DNA from 2 places in the Streptomyces sp. B15 genome. Region 1 is predicted to be linked to the other one. Evidence: riboswitches for the same ligand, from Rfam matches in the RefSeq annotation. Region 1 holds a riboswitch; the other holds the start of a gene.
What was found. A riboswitch is a leader RNA that binds a small molecule or an ion and turns the genes downstream of it on or off. The one in region 1 is predicted to bind S-adenosylmethionine.
Positions count from the first base shown of each region.

Region 2: another riboswitch for S-adenosylmethionine. It lies ahead of KBY19_RS23395 (aminotransferase class V-fold PLP-dependent enzyme); the one in region 1 lies ahead of thrC (threonine synthase).

Region 1 covers NZ_JAGPXJ010000003.1:127,689-132,094, forward strand. The annotation lists gene KBY19_RS03120 (MoaD/ThiS family protein) at 67-342, opposite strand; gene thrC (threonine synthase) at 537-1,859, opposite strand; SAM riboswitch class I at 1,877-2,026, opposite strand; gene KBY19_RS03130 (glucosyl-3-phosphoglycerate synthase) at 2,248-3,249, shown strand; gene KBY19_RS03135 (trehalose-6-phosphate synthase) at 3,387-4,406, shown strand, end outside.
Region 2 covers NZ_JAGPXJ010000056.1:29,970-34,375, reverse strand. The annotation lists gene KBY19_RS23405 (MFS transporter) at 1-405, shown strand, start outside; partial or broken gene KBY19_RS23400 (NAD(P)H-binding protein) at 478-588, shown strand; gene KBY19_RS23395 (aminotransferase class V-fold PLP-dependent enzyme) at 673-2,073, opposite strand; SAM riboswitch class IV at 2,308-2,426, opposite strand; gene KBY19_RS23390 (sirohydrochlorin chelatase) at 3,056-3,784, opposite strand; gene KBY19_RS23385 (uroporphyrinogen-III synthase) at 3,781-4,406, opposite strand, start outside.

The DNA.
Region 1 (4,406 bases):
GAAGGGGCGATCCCGCGGCTGAAGCGCTGGTGACAGGCTCCGCGGCGGCGGGTGGGACCGAACGGGTCAGCCGCCGGCCACCGCCGGGATGATGGAGACGCCCGCACCGTCCGGGGTGGGCGTCTCCAGGCCCTGCTCGAAGCGGACGTCGTCGTCGTTGACGTAGACGTTGACGAAGCGGCGGAGCTTTCCGGCGTCGTCGAGGACGCGCGCGCTGATGCCCGTGTGGTTCTTCTCCAGGTCCGCCAGTACCTCGCCGAGGGTGCCGCCCTCGGCTGTGACCTCGGCCTGACCACCTGTGTAGGTGCGCAGGATGGTCGGGATCCGGACGTTGACGCTCATGTCGATCTTCCTAACGTAAGTGGGAACGCGCCCCGGAGGCGTCCGCTCCGGTCTTCCCGCCGCCTAAACACCGGGGGGCGGATTTCAGCCGTCTGAGGCATTCGGCATTCCGGCAACGGGAGGCGCCTTCGGTGACCGGGACGCCTCGGGTCAGTCCGTGCCGGCCTACCGGCCAGTCGTCACCGGCCCTCGGGTCAGGCCAGACCGGCTTCGCGGAAGGCCGCCAGATTGGGGCGGATCACCGCGCTGGGCCGGGCGGTGGGGGCCACGGCGTCGAGGGTCTTGAGGCCGTCGCCCGTGTTGAGGACGACCGTCGTGAGGCTCGGGTCGATGGCGCCGGACTCGATCAGCTTGCGGGTCACACCCAGCGTGACGCCCCCCGCCGTCTCCGCGAACACCCCCTCGGTCCGCGCGAGCAGCTTCATCGCATCGACGATCTGGGCGTCGTCGACGTCCTCGACGGCCCCGCCGGTGCGCCGGCAGATGTCGATGACGTACGGCCCGTCCGCCGGGTCCCCGATGGCCAGGGACTTGGCGATGGTGTCGGGCTGCTTGACCGGGCGTACGGCACTGGTGCCGTCCTTGTACGCACGGGACACCGGCGAGCACCCCTCCGCCTGCGCGGCGTAGATGCGGAACGGCTTGTCCTCGACCAGCCCGAGCTCGATCAGCTCCCGCAGCCCCTTGTCGATCTTCACCAGCTGGCAGCCGGAGGCGACGGGGATGACGAGCTGGTCGGGCAGCCGCCAGCCGAGCTGCTCGCAGATCTCGTACGCCAGGGACTTCGAGCCCTCGGCGTAGAAGGGCCGCAGGTTGACGTTGGTGAAGCCCCAGCCCTCGCCCAGCGGGTCGCCGATGAGCTCCGAGCAGAAGCGGTTCACATCGTCGTAGGTGCCGTCGATCGCGACGAGGTCACCACCGTAGATCGCCGCCATCACCACCTTGGACTGCTCCAGCCCGTCCGGGATGAACACACAGGAGCGCAGTCCCGCGCGGGAGGCGGCGGCGCCCACCGCACCGGCCAGATTGCCGGTCGAGGAGCACGAGAGGGTGGTGAACCCGAAGGCGCGGGCTGCCTCCAGCGCGATGGCGACCGGGCGGTCCTTGAAGGAGTGGGTGGGGTTGCCGGAGTCGTCCTTGACGTAGAGCCCGCCGGTCACGCCCAGCTCGGCAGCCAGCCGGTCGGCCTTCACCAACTGGGTGAAGCCGGGGTTCAGGTTCGGCTTCTCGGCGACGTCGGACGGTACCGGCAGCAGCGGCGCGTAGCGCCACATCGAGGCGGGTCCGGCCTCGATGCGCCTGCGCAGCCCCTCCGGGTCGCCGGTGGGCAGCTCGTAGGCGACTTCCAGCGGGCCGAAACACTCCAGACACACGAAACTGGGTCCCAGCTCGGTGCGGGTCCCGCACTCCCGGCAGGAGAGGGCGACGGCGGCGCCGAGATCGTGGGAGGCGGTTTCGGACGCGTCAGTGGCGTCGGTGGAAACGGTGCTGTTCGCTGCAACTGTCTGCACAGCCATGGAGGCGAGGCCCTTTCTCCTCATCTTCCCCGTGGCGTATCTCGTCACGGGCCGGAATTGGCACCGTCCCCACGAGGCGGTCTCGCCTGGAGGTCCGCGTACGCGCGGATCGCGGGATGGTTGCCGGGGCTTCAACGGGCCGTTCCCTCTGCCCCTCTGGATGAGCTGCACTATGGCTCCGGGCGGCCAGGGGCCACTCGGGCGTTTGTCGCGGCGACCCCGAGATGCGGAGGTCACCTGCGTTGTTCAAGACTGTAACGGACGGCGGTCACGCTTGAGAGGGACGTCCGAACCGCGAGATGGATCAATCCGTCGCTCCTCCTCCCCGGTCCCGGGCCGGGCCCGCACCGCCCGTCCTGCCTCTGCCCGACTACAGGAAGGCGCGCACGTGCTCGACGAAGTGGGCCAATGGCTGCAGCGCCGCTCCTGGCGTGTCGCAGACCGGCCGCTGGAGGCGCTGCTGGCGGCCAAGCGCCGCTCCGGCACCAGCGTCAGCGTGGTGCTGCCGGCGCTCAACGAGGAGGCCACCGTCGGCGACATCGTCTCGGTGATCCGCCGCGAACTTGCCTCACCCCATCTGGACACCGGGACCCCGCTGGTGGACGAGCTGATCGTGATGAACTCGGGCTCGACCGACCGCACCGCCGAGGTCGCGGCGGCGGCCGGGGCCAAGGTGATCCACCGGGACGAGGTGCTGCCCAGGCTGCCGACCCGCCCCGGCAAGGGAGAGGTGCTGTGGCGCTCCCTGCTGGCGACCAGCGGCGACATCGTCTGCTTCGTCGACGCCGACCTGCGCGAATTCTCGCCGGACTTCGTCATCGGCATCGTCGGACCCCTGCTGACGGAGCCGGACGTGCAGTTCGTCAAGGCGATGTACGACCGCCCGCTGTCCGGCAGCCCGGCAGGCGGCGGCCGGGTGACCGAGCTGGTGGCACGCCCGCTGCTCAATCTGCACTGGCCGCGGCTGGCCGGTCTCGTCCAGCCGCTCGGCGGTGAGTACGCGGCGCGCCGCTCGCTGCTGGAGCGGCTGCCCTTCCCGGTCGGCTACGGGGTGGAGCTGGCGCTGCTGGTCGACGCGCTGGAACTGGTGGGGCTGGACGCGCTGGCCCAGGTCGACGTGGGCGTACGGCTGCACCGCAACCAGGACGGGCAGGCGCTCGGCCGGATGGCCACCGCCATCTACGCGGCCGCAGAGCGCCGGATAGGCCGCGGCCCCGCGGCGGTGCACGACGCACGGAGCGTGTTCGAGGGCCGGTCCGGTGGGACGGCGCTGACCCAGTTCGAACGGGACGAGGGCGGCTGTTTCGTGCCCCGCGGCCATCTGGTGGACGCGGAGGAGCGCCCTCCGATGTGCACGGTGCCCGAGTACGGGCAGCGGGTGGCCGCGTGAGGGCCCCGTTCGTGCTGGGCAGGGGCTGCCCTGGCTGTCGTGTGCGGGCCGCGGGTTGTCGGGGGCTGGTCGCGCGGTTCCCCGCGCCCCTGCGGGGCGCACTTTTGAGCGGTTTCGGCGGCGGCTAGGCTCGCCGCATGGTCGCTGGAACACCATCTTCGCAGGGAGCTCACCACACCGCCCAGGGAACGGCCCAGGAGGCAGCCGAGGCCAAGTCGTCGCAGGTGCTGGTCGCCTCCAACCGGGGGCCGGTGTCCTACACGCGTGCGGACGACGGCACGCTCACCGCCAAGCGGGGCGGCGGCGGACTCGTCTCCGGGCTGTCGGCCATCGGCCCCGGGACGGACGCGGTGTGGGTGTGCGCGGCGCTCGGTGAGGGCGACCGCGAGGCGGCCCGGCGCACCGGGGGTCACCTGGACAGCGGGGAGACCGGCGGACAGTCCGTACGGATGCTCGACATCCCGGCCGACACCTTCGAGGCGGCGTACCACGGCATCGCCAACTCCGTGCTGTGGTTCACCCACCACATGCTGTACCAGACACCGCTGGAGCCCTCCTTCGACCAGGACTTCGGCCGCCGGTGGGCGCAGTACGAGGCGTACAACGCCGCCTTCGCCGACGCGCTGGCACAGGAGGCGGGGCAGGGCGCCACGGTGCTGGTGCAGGACTACCACCTCACGCTCGTCCCCGGCATGCTCCGCGAGCGCCGCCCGGACCTGCGGATCGGCCACTTCTCGCACACCCCGTGGGCGCCCGCCGACTACTTCCGGCTGCTGCCGGACGAGATCGCGGCCCAGGTGCTGCGCGGCATGCTCGGCGCCGATCGCACGGCGTTCCTGACCGCACGCTGGGCCGCGCTGTTCACCGAGTGCTGCGAACGGGTGCTCGGGGCGACGGTCGAGGGGGGCACCTCCCGGCCGGGGGCCGGCGGCGAGGGCGAGCCCCTCACGGTGACGTACGAGGGCCGCACGACACGGATCGGGGTGCACCCGCTCGGCGCGGACGGCGACTTCCTGCGGGAGCGGGCGCACCGCGACGACGTCGCCGAACGGATGGCGCAACTGCGCGGGCAGGTGGGTACGGGGCCGGACGGAGGCCCTCGCCGGACGGTCGTGCGGGTGGACCGGACCGAGCTGTCCAAGAACATCGTCCGCGGT
Region 2 (4,406 bases), on a different contig from region 1:
GTCGGCGTCCTGGCGATGACCTTCGCCGGGCGGCTCAACGACCGCGGTTTCGTCCAGCACGTGACCGGGTCCGGCATCGTCCTGCTCGGCGGCGGCTGGCTGCTGCTCCTGGCAGGTGAACGCTCCCTTCTGTGGCTGTCGGTGGGCATCGTCGCGCTCAACGTCGGCCAGCAGGCCGTGCTCAACAGCAGCCAGACGGTGCTGTACGCGCTGCGCCCCGAAGCCCGCAACCGCCTCAACTCCGTCTTCATGACCAGCTTCTTCGTCGGCGGCGCCACCGGCTCCGCGCTGACCGCCGTGGTGTGGACCCACGCCGGCTGGAGCGGCGTGTGCCTGCTGGGCACCGGACTGGCCGCCGCCGCGCTGGCAGTGTGGGGCCTGGAGCGGGTGCGGGCGAAGCACTGACCTGGCAGATCCCACAACCGACTGCCGACCCCGGCGGTCGATCCCCCTTCGCTCACTCGGGAGTTGAACACCATGCGGATACTCGTCTTCGGCGCGGCAGGGAACGTCGGCAGCCGGGTCGTCACCGAGGCCCTCTCGCGCGGCCACCGGGTCACGGCCGTCGTCCGCGACCCGGTCCGCTTCCCCGCCCTGCACCCTGGGGACACCTCCCGGCCGAAGGCTGGGGGAAGAGCGGCCCGAGCACCACCGGGAGCGGTTCACGGTGGCCTACTGAGCTCGGTTCGCGGCGCGCTCGGCGGAATCCGGGACACAGCGGCCGTCCTCCGTACGGTAGGTCCAGCGCGCCCCGTCACGCACCAACTCCCGGACGGCGGTGACGAACCGGTCCACGTGCTCGTCGGGCGTTCCGGCGCCGAAGCTGACGCGGATCGCGTTCAGCGCGGGCGTCCCCCCGGCCGCCCCGCACTCGCCCGGGGTGTCGCCCCGCTGCCCGAGCAGGGTGCGCAGCAGCGGATGCGCGCAGAACAGACCGTCCCGGACGCCGATCCCGTACTCGGCCGAGAGCGCCGCCGCGAAGTGCGAACTGTTCCACCCCTCGACGACGAAGGAGACCACGCCGACCCGGTCGGCGTCCTCACCGAACAGGGAGAGGACCTTCACCTCGGGAAGGTCGGCCAGACCCCTGCGGAGCCGGCCCAGCAGCTCCTCCTCGCGGGCGGCGAGACGGTCGAACCCCGCCTCGGCCAGCGCCCGGCAGGCCGAAGCGATGGCGTAGGCACCGATGACATTGGGCGAGCCCGCCTCGTGCCGCGCCTCGCTTCGCTGCCACTCCACCTCCACGGTGCCGTCGTCGGTGCGGGACACTCGGCGGCTCGCGCCACCGCCCGCCAGATACGGCTCCGCGGCGCGCAACCAGTCGGCGCGCCCCGCCAGCACTCCCGCACCGAAGGGCGCGTACAGCTTGTGCCCGGAGAACGCCACCCAGTCCGCCTCCAGTTCCGTCAGGCTGACCCGGCGGTGCGGGGCGAGCTGCGCGGCGTCCAGCACCAGCCGCGCCCCGTGCCGGTGCGCGGCGCGGGCCAGCGCCCGCACCGGCCACACCTCGCCGGTGACGTTCGAGGCGCCCGTCACACAGACCAGCTTCGGCCCGGCGGGCGCCGCGTGCAGCGCCGACTCCAGCGTGGCGACGGCCGCTTCGGGCGAGCGCGGCGCGTCCAGATACGTCACGTCGTGCGCGCGCCACGGGAGGAGGGAGGCATGGTGCTCGGTCTCGAACACGAACACCCTGGTCCCCTCGGGCAGCGCCGCCGCCAGCAGATTGAGGGAGTCGGTCGTGGCCCGGGTGAAGACCACCTGGTCGCCCTCACGGCAGCCGAGGAACTCGGCGACGGTGCGCCTGCTGTTCTCGAACAGCTCCGTCGACAGCTGCGAGAGGTGACCGGCGCCGCGGTGCACGCTGCCGTAGTACGGCGCGTACGCCGCCACGTCGTCCCACACGCGCTGCAGCGCGGGCGCGCTCGCCGCGTAGTCCAGCGCCGCGTAGGGGGCTTCGCCCCCGGTGACGAGCGGCACCTGAACGTCGCGGCCCAGCACCGGCAGTACCTCATCGGTACGGGAGTCGACGGACACGGAGGAACAAGAAGGGGCAAAAGTGGCGGTGAGCGACATGGCGGTACTCCTGGCAAGGTGAAGGCAGTCAGCGGCAAGGGGGAATCACGGCATGGCGACGTCGTGTGCGGGTCGCCTGTCGGCGTGACAGATGCTGGTCGCCTGACGGCGTGAAGAGGCCGGCCGGCGGAACAGTGGAGGGCCGGGGGCGTGGAAAAGTGCCGCCCGTCGGCCCTAGCGCATTCGCTTGCTCACAGAAGACTCCCTCGTAGACCAGGACCCCTGGCGGAGAGGGATCCGCGCTTGCCGTAGACCTTGCTGTCCTACGGCCTGGTCATCACCCGGGGCACCCCGCCACGGACGGAGGGTTGCCGGACAGCGGGCCGGGGCCTTGGTCGCTGTCGCTCGTGACCTGCGAGGGAGTATGCCACAGGCTTTTCGGCCCCACCATCGCCCCGTCCACCATGTGGACGGGGCGCTTCCTCGCCGCCGCCCCCTGTTGTGGCCGCACGCCCTCGCTCCGCGGGGTGCGCCGCCCCCTGTTGTGGGGGCACGCCCCCTGGGTTCTCCGGCTGCCGCCGCCCCTGCTTGTGGGGGCACGCCCCCTGGGTTCTTCGGCTGCCGCCGAGGGGTCGTGTCGGGGGGCTCTGCCCCCCGACGGCCCCCCGCTAGGTGGGCTTCGCCCCCCCTAGAACCCCCCTTCCGCAACCAGGCAAGCCATTGCCTTACATGGAATCCGCCCGTGCGTTACTGCCCCCAATCCGGCCGGTGACGACCCTGCGGGTCGAGTGTTGGTGCCACTCCGCCCGCACCGGCGTTACCGGCAACGCCGGGTGGGAGGGACGCCGAAATTGCGTTGCCGGTGTCTCCTTCGCGGGAGGAGTCGCACCAGCGACGCTCCCGCAGGGTCGCCACCGGCGGGTCCAAGGACCTCAAGTCGATGGGGGACTTCACGTAAGGCAATGGCTTTTGTGATTGCGGAAGGGGGGTCCTAGGGGGGCGGAGCCCACCTAGCGGGGGGTGTAGGGGGGCGGAGCCCGCCCTACGCCTGTCCGGCGAGGACCGGGGGCTTGGGGGCAGAGCCCCCAACACCAGGGAGGGGGCTCCCTCCCAGCCGGGAGCGGGAGGTCAGGGTGGTGGTTACAGCGGGGTGAGCCCCCAACGGCGCGGCCACCACATCGGCACCGGCGGCAGCCAGCCGATCGGCGAAGAGACCGGGAGCCAGCAACCAGCCGGCGACGGCCACCCGAGCGGCTCCCTCCCCCCGCAACCGGGCGACCTCCTCCGCAACGGCGGGCTCCGCGGTGGCGGCCCACGCCACCGGCACGGACCGCCGCAGGAGGCGACCGAGCCGCCGTGCCATGGCGCGGGCCTCGGCGCGGGCGCCGGGGTCGGAGGAGCCGGCGGCGGCGAGCAGCACGGCGTCGCCCTCCTGGACGCCGGCCTCGGCGAGCCGGTCGACGAGTGCGGGCAGCAGCGCGGGGTCGGCCCCCAGCGCGGGTGCGACGGTCACATCGCCGGCCCGCCCCGCGGCAGCGACCTGCGCGGGAATGTCGACCCGCACGTGGTAGCCGGAGGCGAGAAAGGCAGGCACGAGTGTGACGGGGCCCGGTAGCCGGGCGAGGGCTTCCGCGATGGTCGGACCCCGTACGTCTGCGTAGGCGACGGCGACCGGCTGCCCGAGCCGGGCGGCGACCCCGTCGGCCAGTTCCCTGACGGTGCGGACGCCGGCGAGGTGCCGGGTGCCGTGGGCGACGAGCAGCACGGTCATATGTCGGCCTCGCAGACGGCAGCGGGGTCGAGGGCGATGCGGTAGCCGCGTTTGGTGACGGTCTGGACGACCGAGGAGGCCCCCAGCGAGGTGCGCAGCCGGGCGACGGCGGCTTCGACGGCGTGCTCGTCGGTGCCGCCGCCGGGCAGGTACGGCAGCAGGTCGGCGCAGGACATCACCTGTCCGGGGTGGCGGGCGAGGGCGCGCAGTATGGCCATGGGCCCGGGGCTGACGGGCCGCAGTTCGCCGTCGAGCAGCGCGGCCCAGCCGCGTACTTCCAGCGTGTGCCCGGCGGCGGGCAGGGTGGGCGCGGAGGCGGGCAGCCGTTCGCCGAGCAGCCGGACGAGGGCGCCGACCCGGAAGCGGTCGGGCCAGTAGGCGGGGATGTCCCGTGCGAGCAGGGGCGCGGCGGTGACGGGGCCGACGCAGGCGACCTGGGTGCGGCCGCGCAGTGCCCGGGTCAGCTCTTCGGTGCGGCCGCCTTCCTCGGCGCGGGCGTACATCCCGGCGGCGGCCAGTGCGCTGGTGAAGGTGACGGCGTCCACGCCGCCGCCCAGCACGGCGTCGATGAGCCGGTCGAGGGGGCCGGGGTCGAGGGGGCCCGTCCAGCGGTAGACGGGCA